Regions from separate parts of the Lysinibacillus sp. BNK-21 genome, predicted to be linked through region 3. Evidence: riboswitches for the same ligand, from Rfam matches in the RefSeq annotation. Region 3 holds a riboswitch; each other region holds the start of a gene.
The links. A riboswitch is a leader RNA that binds a small molecule or an ion and turns the genes downstream of it on or off. The one in region 3 is predicted to bind cobalamin.
Positions count from the first base shown of each region.

Region 1: it holds a riboswitch for cobalamin, as region 3 does, so the genes downstream of both, metE (5-methyltetrahydropteroyltriglutamate--homocysteine S-methyltransferase) here and ACMGGO_RS00990 (hypothetical protein) in region 3, are expected to answer to the same signal.
Region 2: it holds a riboswitch for cobalamin, as region 3 does, so the genes downstream of both, ACMGGO_RS08290 ((2Fe-2S) ferredoxin domain-containing protein) here and ACMGGO_RS00990 (hypothetical protein) in region 3, are expected to answer to the same signal.
Region 4: it holds a riboswitch for cobalamin, as region 3 does, so the genes downstream of both, ACMGGO_RS11735 (ABC transporter substrate-binding protein) here and ACMGGO_RS00990 (hypothetical protein) in region 3, are expected to answer to the same signal.

Region 1 covers NZ_JBLQTS010000001.1:2,147,090-2,152,394, reverse strand. Annotated here, with positions in the region: gene ACMGGO_RS10955 (DUF3888 domain-containing protein) at 1-539, opposite strand, end outside; gene ACMGGO_RS10950 (hypothetical protein) at 630-1,049, shown strand; gene ACMGGO_RS10945 (Lsa family ABC-F type ribosomal protection protein) at 1,081-2,562, opposite strand; cobalamin riboswitch at 3,128-3,308, shown strand; gene metE (5-methyltetrahydropteroyltriglutamate--homocysteine S-methyltransferase) at 3,482-5,305, shown strand, end outside.
Region 2 covers NZ_JBLQTS010000001.1:1,641,456-1,646,760, forward strand. Annotated here, with positions in the region: gene ACMGGO_RS08280 (energy-coupling factor ABC transporter substrate-binding protein) at 1-167, opposite strand, end outside; gene ACMGGO_RS08285 (energy-coupling factor ABC transporter permease) at 171-917, opposite strand; cobalamin riboswitch at 1,066-1,251, opposite strand; cobalamin riboswitch at 1,503-1,685, shown strand; gene ACMGGO_RS08290 ((2Fe-2S) ferredoxin domain-containing protein) at 1,831-2,202, shown strand; gene cobJ (precorrin-3B C(17)-methyltransferase) at 2,207-3,874, shown strand; gene ACMGGO_RS08300 (sirohydrochlorin chelatase) at 3,889-4,809, shown strand; gene cobK (precorrin-6A reductase) at 4,806-5,305, shown strand, end outside.
Region 3 covers NZ_JBLQTS010000001.1:186,509-191,813, forward strand. Annotated here, with positions in the region: gene ACMGGO_RS00970 (C40 family peptidase) at 1-305, shown strand, start outside; gene ytvI (sporulation integral membrane protein YtvI) at 437-1,495, opposite strand; gene ACMGGO_RS00980 (hypothetical protein) at 1,586-2,140, shown strand; gene ACMGGO_RS00985 (glutathione peroxidase) at 2,221-2,766, shown strand; cobalamin riboswitch at 2,891-3,089, shown strand; gene ACMGGO_RS00990 (hypothetical protein) at 3,247-3,804, shown strand; gene ACMGGO_RS00995 (ABC transporter substrate-binding protein) at 3,788-4,738, shown strand; gene ACMGGO_RS01000 (tyrosine-protein phosphatase) at 4,884-5,305, shown strand, end outside.
Region 4 covers NZ_JBLQTS010000001.1:2,309,756-2,315,060, forward strand. Annotated here, with positions in the region: gene ACMGGO_RS11725 (S9 family peptidase) at 168-2,156, opposite strand; gene ACMGGO_RS11730 (precorrin-3B methylase) at 2,227-2,904, opposite strand; gene ACMGGO_RS11735 (ABC transporter substrate-binding protein) at 2,957-3,949, opposite strand; cobalamin riboswitch at 4,112-4,299, opposite strand; gene ACMGGO_RS11740 (elongation factor G) at 4,482-5,305, shown strand, end outside.

The DNA.
Region 1 (5,305 bases), 2.0 Mb from region 3:
AATAAAATATGGGTCACTATTTCCTCTGCAATCATAGCAAGGGATTTCATATCATTATTAATTTCAGCTTGATATTGCAATTGATCGTATCGGTAGGAAGTATACGATGCTAAGTCCAGTTTAAAACTCTGCTGTATATCTAACAGTGTTGCCCTATAGAATGCGTTTATTGCCTTTTCTACATCATCTGCCTCATGTATATAGCGAAGTGTGCTGACACCAGTTGGACTGACTTCAAACGTAATGATTTCCTTACTGTAGGGTGGGGAATGCGCATGCTCAAAGGTCGTAACTTCCACGCTAACTTTAAAGCTAAACTGACTTTCTTTGACAATTTTTAAAATTTTCACATCATACAAGCCATACTGCTTAGGATAGCCATAGTAATGATCAATTTCCTTTTCGATAAATGGATTAAGGATTGTAATGAATGTGTCCCTGATTAGTTGCTCATCAGCTTGTTCACTTTGCGCATAAATCTTACATGGCAGAATGAACATAGTGAAGATAAACATTAAAACATAAGCAAATTTTTTCATGGAATAGTGACCTTTCTGCAGGATGATACTTTATAGAGTGCACCAATCACAGCAAATTATCGAGCATTTTTAAAGAAAGGGAATTGAACAATGGGAAAAATAATACTGCCCTTTTTATGTATGCTTTTGTTATTTCCAACAGCTACTTCGGGGTCAGAACCTGAAGGCTTAAAATGTCCAAATCCAGATGTATTGATGAGAACAACGGAGAAAGACAAAGACGAGCTTAGTCAAGCATTAGCTGACATCATTCCAAAAGTATATGGCTCAAGCCCTGATTATCAGGAGTGGCAAATTGAGGTGATAAAGCCCATGCCCATATTAACTGGCATGGAGGAGAATTACTATAAAATGGCGGTGAACTTCTGTGGAGAAAATGTGGCTAATCACTCCTGGTTTGTTCGATTAAGGTTTCCAAGATTACTGCCAGCGCAAAGTGCATCACTAGGTGAGCTATATATCGTAAAAGAGACAAATTCTAAATGGATCCATTGGTTTCAATATCATTAAAAAGGAAGAATCCATAAATGGATTCTTCTCTTTATGACATCGCTATCGTTTTCGTTGCTACAGTTTGTTGAAATGCCTGATCATGCTCAACAATCACCATTGTGAGATGAGAGCTTTTTATGAGCTCTTCAATCTGCATGCGTGAATAGATATCAATAAAATTGAGTGGTTCATCCCAAATATATAAATGAGCCTTCTCACACAAGCTTTTAGCAATCAGCAGCTTTTTCTTTTGCCCACCAGAATAATGAGAGATATCCTTCTCAAATTGAATACGCTCAAAATCCATCTTGCGCAGGATTGATTTAAATAACGTCTCATCAATACCATGCTCTTCAATAAATTCCGATAGCAATCCCTTTAAATGGGATGTATCCTGCTGAACATAGGAAATGACTAGACCTGAAGCTAACTTTATCGAGCCTGTATGTTGGATGGGATTACCTAGAATAAGTTTTAACATACTACTTTTTCCGCTTCCATTTTTGCCATCTAAAACAACTCGATCCCCTTGTGCCACTTTGAAGCTAATAGGCTTATTCACGATATGGTCATCGTACCGAATCGATACATCCGTGACAACAACCATTTCTTTTGATGGATATGCCAATGGCTCTACTTTCAATGACTCGGTTTTTTCAACATTTTTTAGCAGTTTTGATTTTTCCTCAATAGCTCTTTGTTGTCTGGATTCCAGGTTCTTCGCTCGTTTCATCATCTTGGCTGCTTTATGTCCAACAAAGCCTTTGTCCAGTTTGGAACCTGAATTGGTTGTGCCGTTTTTGGAGGCTTCCACTTGATTAGACCAACCTGACGAACGCTTTGAGGATTGTTTTAATCGGTCGATATCTTTTTGCAGTCGTTGATTGGTTACTTCTTCGTGTTCCTGCTGACGATCAAAATTTAACTTCCAAGAAGAATAATTTCCACTTTGAACGTCAATATTGGCTCTATTAATCGATAGGATATGGTCAACACAGCCATCTAAAAAGCTTCTGTCATGTGAAATTAAAATAAATCCTTTTTTCCTGCGAAGATAATCGGAAACCGTCTTTCTTGCATCCGTGTCTAGGTGATTGGTTGGTTCATCAATTAATAAAAATTGACCCTCTGTCAAAAACAACGCAGCAAGCAGCACCTTTGTTTGTTCGCCATTGGATAATGTTTTAAAAGGACGATACATGACCTCCGCATCTACATGTAGGTAAGCTATTTCACGTAGACATTCCCAATCTTCTGCCTGAGGACAAATTTCCTCAAATATTTCATGGGTATATTTATTTGGATCAGAAACTGGATAGGGGAAATAAGTGAAGTCTACAGAAGAGATGATTTTTCCGCTATACTCATAATTTCCTAATAACAACTGAAAGAATGTTGTTTTACCTCGTCCGTTTCTACCGATAAATCCAAGTTTCCAATCCGTATCGATTTGAAAGTTGACATTCTCAAAAATATTGTCAAAGCTGCTTGGATAAGAAAAAGTTAGGTTTTGTACTTGTATCATGGACATGATAATTCCTCCTTTGTATTGCAACAGTTTACTTTTCATACAAAGTCGGTCTATCCATCTATGGTTCATTTCTCCGTATAAGCAGATGGATATTAACGACTTATACGGAGTGTTACATGCGTTACAATAGTTTCTGAATCGCTCATATTTTTTCCTCTCCTTTATGGGTAAATGAAAGGTACAAAATCAACTATGAAAGCAAGAAAAAAACCCTCCAATTGTACATTGGAAGGATTAGTCTTTCTCTGAATAAATGCGATTTGCCATTTGTGTCATGACAAATAAAATGCAAACTGATAGTTAAAAATGGATAGACTAACCCTATATTTTGTGTTTGAAATCATTCAATTCAAATAAAAATATAGTTTAGTTCTTCATTGTCCATTCATCAGTCCTCTCATAATTGTCTTTTTATAGTAACAAATTTTTTTACAGAATACAATGTAACCTTATTTTCATTTAGTACTATACAACAATTCCTATAATATTTATAGAAATAATTTATATAATAGTTGAAAAATAATTTCTACTATTCTGAAATATGTGCTATAGTAGGAGCATAATTGAATATTGTGTAAGACTTGGTGCCAAATGAAAGTTTGGCTTAAAAGGGAAGTCGGTGCAAATCCGACGCTGTCCCGCAACTGTAATTCGGAGCAAATCACAAATGCCACTGGGGAAACTGGGAAGGCTGTGAGGCGTGTTGATGGAAAGCCAGGAGACCTGCCAATTTCTAGTACACACCAAATACCTACGTGGAAATAGGTGGTGAAAAGTGACCAAATAGGCACTGTGCGATAACGTTTATGCGAAAGTAGATACTTTTTCGTATTGTTTTAGCATTATTAATTTTAACATGCAGCCATTTTCCTAATAGGAGAATGGCTTTTTATTTTTTCTAAAAAAGGAGCTTAAAAACATGAACTATACAAGTACATTGATCGGTTATCCCTATATAGGGGAGGAACGCGAATGGAAAAAAGCACTAGAAGCATTTTGGCGCAATGAACTTTCTGAGGAGGACTTTGAGGAAAAATTAAAGAAAATCCGTTTATCAAGAATAAACAAGCAGCTGCAACTTGGAATCGATATGGTGACAGTTGGCGACTTTACGTTTTACGATAGAATGTTAGATACAGCTTTGATGTTTGGTTTAGTTCCAAAGCGCTTTAACTGGCAAGGTGGTAAAGTCGATTTTCATACCTACTTCAGTGTAGCAAGAGGAGACAAAACAGCCGTAGCTAGTGAAATGACAAAATGGTTTAATACAAATTATCACTACATTGTTCCAGAGTATGAGGGACAAGCCTTACAACTAACAGAAAATAAAGTGTTAGCCGACTTTTTAGAGGCGAAGGAAACTTTCGGTATCATTGCGAAGCCGACACTAATTGGTCCCTATACATTTTATAAGTTAACGAAAGGCTACAACAAATTAACACAGGTTGAGTACTTATTAGCTTTATTACCACTCTATACGCAGGTATTAAAAGAATTAGTGGATGCAGGTGCCACTTGGATTCAGCTAGAAGAGCCATCCCTCGTCTTAACACTTGATCCAGCAGAGATAAAGCTGGTGAAAGAAATGTATGACCAGTTAGCCACTGCCGTTCCTGAGGCTAAAATAATGCTACAGACTTATTTCGAAGCTTTAAGTGCCTATGAAGCATTAAGTACATTGCCTGTTCAAGGATTCGGTTTGGACTTTGTTCATGGCTATAAAGGAAATATGGCGTCACTTCGTCAATTTGGTTTCCCGCAGGATAAAGTATTAGGAATAGGGGTAGTGAATGGCCGTGATATTTGGCGTTCAAACCTGGCGGAAGTCAATGCGACGATTCAAGCCATTGAACAGCTAAGTCATGCTGCTGAACTATGGATTCAACCATCAAGTAACCTACAGCACGTTCCAATCACAACCTCTCTTGAAAATGAACTTGACCCTGTTTTAAAGCAGTCTCTGGCCTTCGCAGATGAGAAAATCATAGAAATCACGGGGCTGACTAAATATAGACGAGATAAAGATGGTTCCTTACAACATAATTTTTCAGAAAGTATGAAGGCGATTGAGGCTCTAAAAAAACATCCAATCCGCCAAAATAAGTTAATTCATCAAGCCGTTCAAACTGTGACAAAGCAAGATTTTGAACGACACAGTAATTTTACGAAGCGACAAACGATCCAACAACAAGCCTTAGGATTACCGCTGTTTCCAACAACTACAATCGGTAGCTTCCCGCAATCAGATGAAGTGAAAAGAAATCGTAATGCGTGGCGAAAGAAACAATTATCGAATGAAGCCTATGAAACATTTTTAGAAGACGAAACAAAGCGCTGGATCTCCATACAAGAGGAATTAGATATCGATGTACTTGTTCATGGTGAATTTGAGCGTACAGATATGGTTGAATATTTCGGTGAAAAGCTGACTGGCTTTGCCTTTACAAAGAAAGCGTGGGTTGTTTCATATGGATCACGCTGTGTGAAGCCTCCGATCATTTATGGAGATGTTGCATGGGCTTCACCAATTACCGTAAAAGAATCCGCCTATGCCCAAAGCCTAACGAAGCGATTTGTAAAAGGCATGCTGACAGGGCCAGTAACAATATTAAATTGGTCCTTTGTGCGAGATGATTTGTCCCGTAAAGATGTCGCTTATCAAATTGCATTAGCACTCCGTAAAGAGGTGGAAGCACTAGAAAACGCAGGTATATCAATTATTCAAGTGGACGAGCCAGCGTTA
Region 2 (5,305 bases), 1.5 Mb from region 3:
GGTGGCTCCCATAGACTTTCAAACCATGGTTCATATTCCGCATTAATTTCACCAATAGCTGCTTCTGCTTCTCCATCAGCACCACCAAATTCAGCACCTTTTTGTATGAATAAGGGAATGATGGCTAACAACACAACAATTGCTAATAACAATAAATTTTTCTTCATTTGTTAATGTGCCTCCTTTGTTGAGAAAACACGTAACGTTTTTAATTCGCTAACATTGTATTTTTTCAAGAAATTCATCACAATGACCGTTAAAATTCCTTCACTCACTGCTAAAGGAATTTGAGTTAAGGCAAAAATACCTGCAAACTTTGTAAAGGATGCCATAAAGCCTCCAACCTCTGAAGGAAAGGCTAGTGCTAGTTGTACAGAAGTCACAATGTATGTACCTAAATCACCAAGCATAGCTGCAAAGAATATGGCTAGTGAAAATGACAACCCTACTTTTTGAGCCCCTTTAAAGACAAAGTAAGCAATAAAAGGACCAACAATAGCCATAGAAAAGGCATTAGCCCCTAAAGTTGTAATTCCTCCATGAGCTAATAATAAAGATTGAAATAATAAAACGATTGTTCCAATTACACTCATTGCTAGAGGGCCAAAGAGTACTGTCCCAAGTCCTACACCAGTTGGGTGAGAGCAACTACCTGTAACTGAAGGGATTTTTAGGGCGGATAGCACAAAGGCAAAGGCCCCTGAAAGCCCCAAAAGCATTTTTGTTTCAGGATTTTCATCAATGGTTTTTCGAATAGAACGCAATCCTAGAATGATAAATGGGATAGAGATCACCCACCAAAAAATAGCCCATTCGATTGGTAAAAAACCTTCCATGATATGCATGGCAAAGGCACGTTTTGGCACGATTAAAAAGGCTAGTAAAAAATAACTAAGTTTCCACCATGATAATTTCAAAAAGCTTTCCTCCTAACTAATTAATAGATTTTTAGAATATTGCGTGCGTAATTAAAAAAAGCACTTCTCCTTAGGTGGAAAAGTGCATAGCTAAAAAAGCAAATAACAGTCTCATCTGCTAAGCCGCACACCTATCCTCGTAGGTTGAAACGATCACTTATTTTTCGGCAGGTCTCCTGGCTCTAGTTCAATGCTTTATAGGTCTTCCCATCCGTTGGACAGTGACATATTCTATAAAGCTCCCTATTACAGTGGCGGGACCGCGCCGGACTCAAACCGGCTTCCCTTTTAAGCAAAATGACAAGCACTTTGCACCGAAAAACATTCAAATTGTGAGATTTCACGACAAAGTGTAACATGAATTTCCATAAATATGCTATACCTTTTATGAAATTTTTTAAATTAAAGGTCAACGGTGAATATTCTGATAAAATTTTGTGCGCAAATTATATAGATTGTATAAATTTCATACCTAGTTCCATTCAAAATTGATAAATTTGTCATAAATTTTTAAAGAAATATTGAAATTTTAAAATAATAAGATATGATAAAGACAGTTTTCTATTTAAAATTCTACTAAAAATTTCATATAAAACGTCAATAAGTGCTCGAATAGCTCGAGATAATAGGGAAATTGGTGAAAATCCAATACAGCCCCCGCTACTGTAATAGCTGATGAAATCGCAAAGCCACTGGTACAAACTTGGGAAGGTGCGACAGTAAAATGAAGCTTAAGTCAGGAAACCTGCTTATTTGATTGTGCATGCAAACTTTTCGGAGGGAGAAGTTGAAGCGAAAGCGGGTACCTGTATTTCATTCTATTCGTTTTTATTTGGCTTCTACAAAACCTTTACTCTTCGTTATAGAGTAAAGGTTTTTCTTTTTCCAAAAAGCAAATGAGGGGAGACAGAAGATGACAACTTGGAATTTAGAGGGGATGAAAACACATCTCTTTATTTGCAATGGCAGTAGCTGCATGAAGAAGGATGGGGAGGAAATTACCTTAGCCATTCGAGATGAGATACAACGGCAAGCACTCGATCAGGAAATACATACGACAAGAACGCGCTGTAATGGACGCTGCAAGGATGCTTGTGTGGTAATCGCTTATCCTCAAGGAAACTGGTATCGTGTGCCATCAACAGAGCATGCTAGAACACTAGTACAAGATTTACATCATGAATCCTTATACAACGAACATGTCTTTACACTTCGTGAAGGTACATTACAGCGTACTGCTCAAACAACTGCCATTAAAGGGATCGAAAAGGTGAAAGAGGGGTAACAACATGGCGCAAAAAGGAAAAATTTTCGTAGTAGGCTTTGGACCTGGAGATTTTAAGCATATTACGACACGTGCAGTAGAGGCTTTACAACAAAGTGATATGATTATAGGCTATAAAACCTATGTAGAGCTGATTCAAGATTTAGTAAGTGCAAAATCGATTGTTAGTACAGGCATGACAGAAGAAGTGTCGCGTGCACAGGAAGCCGTTCGTCAAGCCGAAGCAGGGAGCATCGTCTCAGTAATTTCGAGTGGTGATGCAGGCGTCTATGGCATGGCAGGATTAGTCTATGAGGTGTTAATTGAGCTAGGCTGGACAGAAGCAACAGGAATTGAAGTTGAAATTGTTCCTGGGATTTCTGCGATTAATTCATGCGCTAGCATACTTGGTGCACCTATTATGCATGATGCTTGTACAATCAGTTTGAGTGACCATCTAACACCTTGGAATTTAATTGCAAAGCGTGTCGAGGCAGCTGCAATGGCGGACTTTGTCATTGCTTTATACAATCCTAAAAGTGGACGTCGAACAAGACAAATTGTCGAGGCTCAACGAATACTCTTAGAATATCGTTCGCCAGACACACCAGTTGGGCTTGTGAAAAGTGCCTATCGAGAACGTCAAGAAGTGACCATGACAACACTAGCAGAAATGCTAGAACATGATATTGGTATGTTGACAACTGTCATTATCGGGAATTCGTCAACATTTTTCTATGACAATAAGATGATTACGCCCCGCGGTTACCAACGTAAATATACCCTGGGTGAAGAGAAACAGCCATTACGTCCACATCAACGTTTACGCGAAGAAAATGAACCTTGGGCAATGAACCAAGAGACGGGAACAGCGCGAAATGACTTTACGGCTGACCCTAATGCAGGGCGCTTTAATAAACCCAGTATAGCCGCTACGCCAAAGCCGAAAAAAACAGCTCTTGAAATGGCTACAGCGGCACTTGCAATGGTAAAAGGGACAAGCGCAGTCAAAGTAACACCGAAGCTTGTACAGCAAAAAATAGAATCTATTTTTGAATTAGCAGTAAGTCCTGGTGTAGCCAATAAGTTTTTTACTCCCCAGCAAATGATGATGTTAGCGGAGGTCGTTGGGGATGAGGGGACGATGGAATACACACCAGATCATCAAATTCATTTGAAAATACCAACGACTGCCCCTGAACAGATCACAGAGAAATTACAGGAAGTAGGGTTTTTATTAGCCCCGATTGGTGATGTGTTATCACTGAAGGCTTGTGATTTTTGCTACGGTGAAAAGGCTGATTCAATACCATATGCAGAGGAAATACAAGAAAAACTAGGCGGTATGTCCTTACCGAAGACATTAAATATTGGCTTTAATGGCTGTGGGATGGCCTGTTATCGGGCTGTATTTGATGATATTGGCATCGTCTACCGCAAAAGTAAATTTGATGTCTTTATTGGAGCAAAACCAGTCGGTCGTACAGCACACGCAGCACAGCCTGTTGTAGAAGGGCTGGAGCCTGAGCAGCTGATTCCACTCATTACAGATATTATTGAAGAATATAAAGCAAATGCTCATCCAAATGAACGCTTATTTAAATATTTTAAACGTGTGAAAAAAATACTGCATTTTACGTATCAAGATATGTCTTCCAAAATAAAAGTAGAGCCAGCTCCGTGCGGCGACTAGTAAGGAGTAGAGAGATGAAAGCTATTTTATTTGTCGGCCATGGGAGCCGTTTAGCAGCAGGAAATGATGAGGTTCGTACATTTATCGAACAAATGACACCGCGTATTGATGAACAATTTTTAGTGGAAACTTGTTTCCTTGAATTTGCTTCACCTAACATCGAAGAAGGTATTACAAACTGTGTGAAAAAGGGAGCTACAGAGGTACATGTAATTCCAATCATTTTACTGCATGCAGGCCATTCAAAACTGCATATTCCAGCGGAAATAGAGCATGCGCGTGAGCATTATCCAACGATTACCTTCACATATGGTCAAACAATTGGTATCCATGATGAAATCTTTGCCATTTTACAAGATCGCCTAGCTGAAATTGGCTTTAATTCAGAACAAGAGCAGGAAGACACAGCGATTTTATTGATTGCACGAGGTGGCAGTGATCCATCTGCTAATGGTGATTTTTATAAAATCACGCGACTTTTATGGGAAAAACTACCTGTGAAATACGTAGAAAGTGCTTTTATGGGTGTCACAGATCCACGAGTTGAAGAAGGAATTGAACGTTGTGTCAAACTAGGTGCAAAAAAAATCATCATGTTACCATACTTTTTATTCACAGGCATTTTGATGGAACGCATGCATGGCATGTGTGAGAAGTTTAATGAACTTTATCCAGATTGTGATATTCAAATTGCTAACTATTTTGGCTACCATGAACGGTTACAAAATGTTTTATTAGAGCGTATTGAACAGGCAATCAACGGTACATCAACAGGTATGCAAGATCTAGAAGATTATCGCGCCTATGCGGCAGTACATGGACATGCACATCACCATCACCATCATGATCACGATCATGGACATGCGCATCATCATCATCACGACCATCACCATCATGACCATGACCATCATCATGAAGAGGAGCCGGTAAAATGATTTTCATGTTAGCAGGGACAAGTGATGCAAGGGATCTAGCCCTTGCATTACAAAGCGCAGGTTATGCGGTAACCGCTACGGTCGTCACTGAATCGGCAGCCTCTAGTCTTGCTGACGTTGGCCTGCCACATTTGATCGGTAGACTGACAGCTGAGGAAATGGCGACCATCATGACAGAGCAGGGCTATCAATTGGTGGTAGATGCTTCTCATCCATTTGCGGAGGAAGCCTCTAAAAATGCGATGGCAGCGGCAGAGCAGGCAAAGATTCCTTATATTCGCTATGAAAGAGCTCATGAACATTATGCCCATCCTTTGATTACTGTTGTAAAGGATTATGAGGAGGCAGCTCAGCTAGCTGCAGAAAAACGCGGTGTCATTATGCTAACGACAGGTAGTAAAACACTCGCTACATTTACAAGGGTTTTACAGGGCTTAGAAAACACAAGAGTAATCGCTCGTATGCTTCCACGACTGGATAATATGGAAAAATGTGA
Region 3 (5,305 bases):
ATGTTTGGGGTGGTAGCAACCCATCGACAGGTTTTGACTGTTCAGGTCTTGTACAATGGTCATATAAGCAAGCGGGTGTTTCTTTACCTCGTACAGCATCACAACAATATTTAGCAACACAACGCATTTCAGCAGGTGAAGCACGCGTTGGGGACTTAGTGTTCTTCAGCTATGGTTCAGGTGTAGCTCACGTAGGTATTTATTTAGGTAATAACACAATGATCGACGCTCAAAACAATGGTGTCGTAATTGAATCACTTGATTGGTGGAATCAATACTTAGTAGGCTTTGGACGTATTCAATAGGCCTCACTAATATATAGACGGTTGAGATAAGAAAAAGGTCATCTTTGTAGAGAAAAATATACAAAGATGACCTTTTTTGTTTTTGGAATGCTATTCTTTCAAAAGAAACTTTCCTGCATACTAAATTGATATTAAATTTTAAAATTTACTTTGATGACACCTGTCTCTTTCAAGGCAATAAAGAAAATAATAACGAATGGGCCGACAAGTAAACCGATAATACCAAATAACTGTAGACCTATGAACATGGAAATTAATGTTGGTAAAGTGGATAAACCGATATGGTCTCCCATTAATTTAGGCTCGACTACTCGACGAATAATAAGTAAAATAGCAGCTAAGATGAATAATTTTACAGCTATAGAGGTGTTTCCCATCAACAGGTGGTAAAGTCCCCATGGCGCTAGAATAATGATAGAGCCTAGGAATGGTACAATATCTATTAGCCAGATAATAATCGTCATTGTTACTGCATATTTCGGTTGGATTAATAGCAGTCCAATGAGTGTGACGCCTCCAATAATAAAGCTTACAAATAAGTGAGCCTTCATATAGCCAAATGTTGCATCTTTTAAGCGATTTAAAATAATTTTTATCTTCTTTGCTGTATTGGGCTTTAAATATTTATAAGTGATTTGCTTTAACTTAGGCAAATCAAGCATAAATAGGAATAGCGCAATCATATAAACGAGAAGACTGATAAATAGGCTGGGTATCTCTGAAAAGAAGGCAGAAACTTTGCTATAATTAAAGAAGCTTAAAAAGGATTCTTCGACTTTCTTTATGAAATCCATAGTGGTTTTTTGAAGCGAAGCACTTACTTCAGGTGGAAAGTCTTCTGTGTATTTAGAAATATTTTCTTGCATATGAAGCCACATATCTGATAGCTTGGAAATATAATAGGGAGCTTGCTTAGATAGTAAAATTATTTGTGTCATTATTTGTGTAATAGAAAGATAACAAATAATAGATATAACAATAACACTCACTATGTAAATAAAAGCAACTGCTATTTTCCGTGACATTTTCCATTTCCGTTTAAAGAACATGACAATCGGTTCTAAGAAAAATGCACTAATCCCAGCAAGTATTAAAGGCATGGACACTGGGATAACAAAATAGGCAGCTAGAAGTAGTGATATTATCACAATCAACCGAAAAATCAATTTCCTAGCATTAAATTTATTCATAAACTCACCTTCTTTGCGAAAAAAATTAAGTTAAGTGTACCATAAATCAAATTTTATTACGTTCTGAAACAATAAAGGTAGGGATGAATTATGGAAAAAGAGATTTTGCAACTTTTTAGTAATCTAACAGAGCATGATCGCGATATTCAATATGAATCTTACGAGGAATTAATGAAAATTATGCAGGAACCCGTAGATTGGACATATGCAGTTTGGGAACAGCTAATAAAAGCACTTACATACAATAATGGTTATTCTCGTGCACGTGCTGCACAAATTTTATGCGCTTTAGCTGCAAAAAGTGATCCAGAAGAAAGGGTCTTGGAGGATTTTTTAAAGATTTGGGCTGTGACTTACGATGAACAATCTGCTACGGCAAGGCATGCATTACAAGCAATTTGGAAAATTGGACAGGCGGGTCCAGTACAAAGAGATTTGGTTGTATCGTATCTAGCTAAAAGATTTCAAACATGTATAGATGAAAAACAGCCATCTCTTATTCGTCAGGATATTATTATGTCATTTAAAAAGTTATTTGATCAAACAAATGACTCGAAATTATTAGATATTGCCCATCGTTTAATTAATGAAGAACAAGATGCTAAATATAAAAAGAAGTATAAGTCAGCCATCCGTTCAAAGTAGCGAGGTGGTGTTTTTTTGTGCAAATTCTTTGATGAACGATAGAATAGTCAACTATAATGAATGAAAAAAGGGGATTATGCATGAGCATTTATAATTATCTAGTTCGGAAGCCTAATGGCGAAATTTTATCGATGGAAACATATCGTGGAAAAACAATGTTAATTGTTAACACGGCAAACCAATGCCGATTTACATATCAATTTGAAGACTTACAGAAAATGTATGATAAATATGGAAAAGAGAATTTTGTAGTTCTTGGATTCCCTTGTGATCAATTTGGCCATCAAAATCCTGAAGATGGGGAGGAAACTAAGCATCTATGCAAGGTAAACTATGGGGTCACATTCCCGATTTTTGAGCTTGTACAGGTAAATGGAGAGGCTACCCATCCACTCTTTAATTATTTAAAGCATGAAGTGGATTACCGAGAGTTTGGGAAGGCAAGTATGCAGGAGAAAATGTTGGCAGAAGCAATTGTTCAACTTGCCCCAAGCTTTTTAGATGGTCGTAATATTCGCTGGAACTTTACAAAATTTCTAGTAGATGCTAATGGTAAGACCGTCGCACGCTTTGAACCAACAGATTCACAGCTCGATATTGAAAAAGCAATTGAAAGACTATTATAGTAAATTTCTTAATAATGTAAAAATTTGTTAGGGTTTTCTCTTCAAATAGAAATAATGCTATATTTTAAAACTGTGTACAGCTATTTTTTCTGAAGCATATATGATAAACTGCTTTACAAATGAAATATTCTTGCAGAATAAAGGTGCTAATTAGCATAATCGGGAATCCGGTGAAAAACCGGAGCTGTTTCCGCAACTGTAAGTGCAGCCATTATAAAGATTTACCACTGTCTCAAAGAAGATGGGAAGGTCCTTTATAACACATTCGTTTCATGTGACGAACTGTACAAGCCAGGAGACCGACCTTTATTTGAACGTATAAAAACTTCTCGGAAGCTAGGAGGATATACGGCAAATACATAGGCTTTGTCTAGTTTGATGGCTCATTATGTTATTTTTGTCGTTCCTTTGCAAAAAGGAGCGACTTTTTTATGCCTTTCAAATAAGAATTTTTCATTATAGAAAATAGGGGGGAAGCAAGTGAAAAAAGATGCCCGTTATTCTTGTTATCCATTTATGCGTGAGAAAGCTTCAACGGTCGATTTTGAAATTCGAACAGATAGCCTGACAACACATCTAGGAGTTGCATTAGCTGCGGTAAAAAAAGAGGATGTTCAAGTTGTTGCTGAGGATTTATTGCTTATGTTACCTATGGCTTATCATGTGAATGGCTCAGTACGTGGGAAATTAGCAGTAACTGAAGAGGATTTATCTTGGTTAAGTGAACGTTATGATTTTTACGTTCGCCATGTGAAGGAAGAGATTCAAAGTTTTGTTTTACCTCAAGGAACAGAGGCTGCTGCAGCCTTACATCTTTGTCGCAGTGAGGCAAAAAAATCATATCGTACTTTACACAAAGTATCAGAAGAACGAGAGGTTCCAGCTATTCTTTTCGATTACCTTGGTTTATTAGCTAATGTATGTTTTGTCATGGCTGTTTTTATGAATCAGCAAGCTGGAATAGCGGAAATACCGTTTATTAGTAAATCCTACCCAATGAAAAAGAAAAAGGAGAATAACAATGAAAAAAGTATTTAATTTCCAATGGCTATCAGTGCTCTTACTTGCACTGGTATTAGCAGGCTGTGGCACTGCTGAAGATACAAAAAATAAAGATGCTTCGCAAGATACACAACAAGCAGAGAAAACAAGCTATAAAGTGACAGATGACCGTGGAGTGGAAATAGCGTTTAATGAAGTACCAAAAACAGTTGTATCTTTACAACCAAGTAATACTGAAATTTTGTTTGCTTTAGGTGTTGGCGATAAAATTGTAGGAGCAACTGAGTACGATACTTACCCAGAGGAAGCACAAAAAATTGAACGTGTCTCTGATACTACGAACTTTAACAGTGAAAGAATTATAGCGTTAAAGCCAGATGTTGTCATTGCTTATACAATCGGTGATAAGGATGCCCTAAAGCCGCTTGAGGACGCAGGAATTAAAGTGTTTGTTATTCAATCTGCGACTACTTTCGACGATGTTTATGGAGATATCGAACAAATTGCTGCTGTGATGGATGTTCCTGATAAAGGAAATAAATTAAACGAAGAGATTAAAGCGAAAATTGCTGAAGTACAAACGAAGGTGAAGGATGTCAAAACGCCGAAAAATGTTTATTTAGAGGTTAGCCCTAAGCCAGACATATATACAGCAGGCTCTAGCACTTTCCAGCAAGAAATATTAGATACAGCTAATGTTAATAATGTTTTTTCTGACTTGAATAGCTGGGCAAAAGTGAATGAGGAAGATGTTATTGCGAAAAATCCAGATGTTATTTTAACAACAGTAAACTATACAGAAGATCCAATAGGAGAAATTCTTGGGCGAGATGGTTGGAATACTGTGAAAGCTATTCAAAACAAAGCGGTATTGTCCATTGATACAGATATCTCTAATCGACCTGGTCCGCGTATTGGTGAAGCTGTAGAATTAGTAGCGAAGGCTGTGTACCCAGAGTTATTTAAATAAGAAATGTTTCCATGCTAGCTGTCAGCCATTCAGCTAGCATTTTTTATGTGGTTTAAATTATTACCTAGCGTGAAAATTGGAATTAATGTAGTTTGTTCTTTAAAATAAAAGTAAGTATGCTTGATAATCTTAGGAGGTGTAGTGATTGGAGCAATTAGAGACAAAGATAATTCCATTTGAAGCAGTCTATAATTTCCGAGACATGGGTGGATATAAAACAAAAGATGGGCGTAGGGTAAAGAACGGTTTATTTTACCGCTCAGCTGCCCTTGGAAAAATGACACTGGCGGATAAAGAGCTATTTGAAACGTTAGGGATTAAAACCATTTTTGATTATCGCGATAACAATGAGGCGTATCATAATCCTAACCCAGTGTTCTCGCATGCTCAATATATACAAATCCCAGCGAAGGGTAATCATGCTTTTGAAATGCCAACCAATGCTGGTGGTAGAGATTTCTATAAAGTGGTAAGCCCTGAGATGTTTCGGGATTTTTATGCACAAATGCCTTTTAACAATCTTTCATTTAAAGAGTTAATGCAAACGATTCAAAATCCTAATAATCT
Region 4 (5,305 bases), 2.1 Mb from region 3:
GAATCACACCAAGGTGTGATTCTTTTTATGTAAGGAAAAGTTGATTCTACCTAAGGAGGTTCGGTATCTCTACAATAAAGACTCCAAAAGATTGAAACGTTATAAACAAACAGAGCCTTTCTATTAAAAGTAGCCTAAGAAGACTGTTCTCTTCTTAGGCCACCCGATTATAGATATTTCACAAACCAATCACGGATATATTCAAGTCGATTAATTCGTAATGTAGGCTTTCCACTTCTTGAAAGTTCATGATTCGCCTCAGGGAAACGCACGAACTTTGTTTGTTTTTTACGATATTTTAAGGCGATAAACAATTGCTCTGCCTGCTCAATTGGACAACGATAGTCTTTTTCACCATGTAAAATCAATAATGGTGTCTCCACTTTGTCTACATACTTCAGTGGCGAATGATGCCATAGCTTCTCTATATCATCGAGTCCTGCTTGAATTTGCCAGTCTGTAAAGTAATAGCCGATATCACTGACACCAGCAAAGCTAATCCAGTTCGAAATGGAGCGCTGCGTCACAGCTGCTTTAAAGCGATTTGTATGGCCCACAATCCAGTTGGTCATAAAACCACCGTAGCTTCCACCAGTTACACCTAGACGATCTTGATCAATAAAATCATAGTGCTCCATAGCGTAGTCTACCGCTGCCATTAAGTCCGCATAATCATTACCACCATAATCGCCACGTACTGCATCCACAAATTTTTGGCCATAGCCATGACTACCACGCGGATTAGTATAAAGCACTGCAAAGCCTTGTGCAGCAAGGATTTGGAATTCATTAAAGTAGGTATTACCATACATTGCATGCGGACCACCATGGATTTCAAGAATGAGAGGATACTTCTTCCCTGCTTCATAGCCAACTGGCTTCATAATCCAGCCATTGACCTTCCAGCCTTCTGCACCTTCAAATTCGATACTCTCTGGAACAGCTAATGTTTTGGTTTTTAAAAAATCTTCATTAATGGACGTCAACTGTTCTTTGTCACCTGTTTTTAGGTTCACATAAAACAGATCGCCTGGATTGGTCGTTGTGCTAATAGCCGCAATAGCCTGATCGTTTTGCGCATCAAGTGAGAAGCCATAGACATATTGATCATCATGGATAGCTGGGTAAATTTCGCCATCTAGATTTCCGTAATAAATCGCCGCATTGCCGTGATCTGTGACTTGGAAGTAGAAGCTATGATTATCATTCATCCATTGCACACGTGGTGAAGCTACACCTTGCAGGAAATCACCGATGACATAATCACCAACAGGCGCATCAAATTCACTTGTTACACAGTTTAGTAGTTTTTGCTCCATGTCATAAATCCAAAGCTTTGCTTGTGTGGCATTTTCAAATTCACGTTCTCCACCTACAAAAGAAAGATAGCGACTATTCGGAGACCAAGCTGTTTGGTAATAAGCACCCGAACCTTCTGTTAGCTTGTGACTCTGCTTAGATTCTAACTCCAATAAATAGATATCCACATTAAATGAGAAATCTAAATCCTCCGCTTTATCTGCTAAGTACGTAAGGTATTTGCCATCTGGCGACCAAGTACCCAGATGGCAGTACTCTTTGCCTTCTGTCACTTGTTCTAGCTCTCCTGATGCCACATTGACAATGGCAATATGGGTAAACTGCTCCATATCAATAAATCCACCAGCATCCGATTTGTGTTTCATTTTCTCGATTTCTAGTGGCTTTAGTTCTTTATCCTTTTTCTTCTCATCCTCCGCTTTATCTAGGATGGTTTCATCTTTCCCTAGCACGACTGAAAAAGCAATTTTCTTGCCACATGGTGACCAGACAGGGGAGGTCGCTCCATTTTTACAATGTGTCACCTGTTTTGCCTCTCCACCTGCTTTCGAAAGAACATAAATTTGCGACTTACCTGTTCTCGTTGACAAAAATGCAATTTGACTACCATCTGGTGACCAAACAGGGGAACTCGTTCTATCTTCACCAAATGTCCATTGCTGTGGTGTTTTGTCCTTCAAGTTTATGTAAAACAAATTCGATATATAGTCATTTTTCTTCTCGTCCATACGAGTCTCTACATAAACTACCTCTGTCCCATCTGGTGAAAGCTGTGGATCTGCTACTGATTTTAAGTGATAAAGATCTTCTGGTTGAATCCCTTGTTTCGATGTCATGTTCTTGCTCCTTTGTATTGTAATTTTCTGTGCCTTACTACAATACTTCGACACCCTAAGTAATATTCCTCTATTTAATTGAATTTTTTACTAGTTCCCAATATTCTGCTGACTTTGTTCTGCGATAAAATTTATAAAAGGGCTCATTTGGGCGAGCATGCTCCTTATAAAGATTTATCAGGTGCAGTAAAAAATCTTCAATTTGTGTGACGTCTACCCTCTTAGCGAATAACGTGCCTGCCTGTGCCTTTGCTCCCATTGGTACTGCCCCTAAATAGACATCAAAGCTTTCTTGTTGGTAAACGAGTCCAATATCATCATAGACTGCATTGTAGCAAGCTGATGCACAGCCATTAATATTGACACGCAGTCTTGCAGGGACCTTCATCCCCTCTATGGCATGATAGAGCTGTTCGGTTATCGGAGCAGCCTCCATTTTCTCCCCATCACAAAAATCGCAGGCCTTCATGGCTATGATTGAACCAGAGGGAGCAACATAAAGACCTGCTTCCTGTAAGGCTTGCACCGCTTCCGTGGCATCGCACGTTGGTATGGATACGAGTATACTATAGGAAGCAGAATATTTTATCGCCCCCTTTTCGCCAGCAATTTCGGCTATTTTTTGGAATTGTGCAGGAGTATAATGCTTATTAATAATGCCAGGGCTAACGGCTAGACGGGTAAACTCACCATGACGGTTCAGTGTTTCAAATGTTTGATCTGGTACATTTTTTTGAAATGCGTTCATTTTTATCGCTCCTTATAAAAAAGGAGCTAGCAAAAACGCTAGCTCGAATGGATTAAAAGTTTTCAGGATAGAAGCCCTTTGCTAAAATTTCAATGGCCTCTGCCGCACGAACCCCTTCAGACGCTGCTGAAAGTGGCAGGATGACAAAGCGCTCATTTTTGACCGCTTCCATCTCCTTTAAGGCTGGATCATTTTTTAAGAATTGGATCTTTTGGTCTGCCGTTGTTTCACCGTAATCAATCACGACAACTACCTCTGGGTTGCGGTCTACTGCATCTTCCTTCGACACAGTTGTCCAGCCTGATTCCACATCACCAAAGATATTTTGTCCACCCGCGATTGTCACAAGCTCATTCATAAAGTTTTGACCAGCTGTAAATACATCCTTTTCACCGCTATCAAACACAAGAACACGTAATTTTTCGCTATCTTTTGGTAATTTAGCTTGTACTGCCTCTACATCTTTCGTCATTTGCTCAATTAAAGCTTCGCCACGATCCTCAATACGGAAAATCTTCGCGATATTGCGAATATCAGTGAAAATATCCTCTATTGTTGGCTTTGTCATGTTGGAAGCCGTATGTAAATACGTATGGATGCCTAATTCTTCAAGCTCTTCTGGTGTGCCTACACCCTTTTCGCCAAAGCCACTTTTCCAGCCAGCATATAGGAAATCTGCCTCGGCATCGATGACTTGCTCCTTCGTTGGGTATTGATCGGAAAGAACAGGGACCTTATCGTATGCCTCTTGCAGTGGTTCATAGATTTTATCATCTAAGTAAGCTGTCCCTACCATAGAATCCTCTAAACCAAGTGCTAGCATAATTTCTGTCACATGTTGATTTAAGCTAATCGCTTTTGTTGGTGCTTCCGTATATGTTTGAGTTGTGTCATTATTTTTAATGGTTACTGCTGCTGCCGCCTCAGATGGCTCAACCTTTTCACCTTGTGCAGCTGATTCCGTTTTGTCCTTTGCGTTACAAGCCCCTAAAACAGCGACCAAGGCAATGATCATCATCAACCATATACTTTTCCATTTCTTCATGTCCTTTTCTCCTTTGCTGTTAAAATATAGAAAGAAATCAGAGACTTCTTTACTACTAAGGTAGTTGGAAGGGCATAAAAAAACCCTCTTGTCGCCAAGAGAGTAGCATAGTGAAATAACGGTATCATTACCTTCATCACTATCCCCATCCTCGTGGTTCTTAGTCAAAAAATACATACTGGCAGGTATCCTGGCTTAGGTTCATCATCTATACGCCTTCCCATAGTTTCACTACAGTGGCATGCTGTATAGACTCCCCATTTACAGTTGCGGGACAGCATCGGAATTGCACCGATTTCCCTTTTAAGCAAATGACCAATGCCATTTGCACCAATACGTTCTATAATGGTCAATACTATTGATAGACTAGCAGAAGAAAATTTATCGCGCAATCAGTAGTATGACACTAAAAGTATAATCATCATTATATTAGCACTATTTCGACATAAAGACGAACTATTTTACAAGAAATATAGAAGCTAGTATTCTGTTACAATAAAAAGATAGCATTCTATAGAAACGAGGATTTCTTATGTACAAAACGATCGGTGTACTTGCGCACGTGGATGCAGGAAAAACGACCTTCTCTGAGCAAGTGCTTTTTCATACAAATAGTATTCAAGCACGGGGGCGTGTTGATCATCAGGATACCTTTCTTGATCATCATGAGCTAGAGCGCAGACGGGGCATTACGATATTTGCCGAGCAAGGGCGCATGAATATTGGCGATGATACATACACATTGATTGATACGCCAGGGCATGTCGATTTCTCCCCTGAGATGGAGCGTGCCATTCGTGTGATGGATTATGCCATTATTATCATTAGCGCTGTCGAAGGGATACAGGGCCATACAGAAACAGTGTGGCAACTTTTACGTCAATACCATGTCCCTACCTTCTTCTTTATCAACAAAATGGATCGTGAGGGTGCCAATATGGAGGCCGTCATCAGCCAGCTTCGCAAAGATTGCTCTCAGCATGTATTGCTCATCGATGAGCCACTGCGAGCAGACTATGTATCAAATAATATTATGGAATGGCTGGCGGAGCGCGACGAAAAATTGCTTGATGCCTTTCTAAATGAGTCATTGGAGCATGAACAGTGTCTTGCTCAATTAAAGGAAATGATTAAAAATGAAGGTGCCTTCCCTTGCTTTGCTGGCTCGGCCTTAAAGGATGAGGGCATTCAGGAATTTCTTGACCAGCTCCCGCTGTTAACGGCTTCCCATTTTGACAAGGATGCCCCGTTTGAGGGCGAGGTTTTTAAGATTCGTCATGATGGGCACCAGCGTTTAACCTTTATGAAGGCAACCAAGGGCTCGTTGCATGTACGAGATGAATTTTCATTTGACGA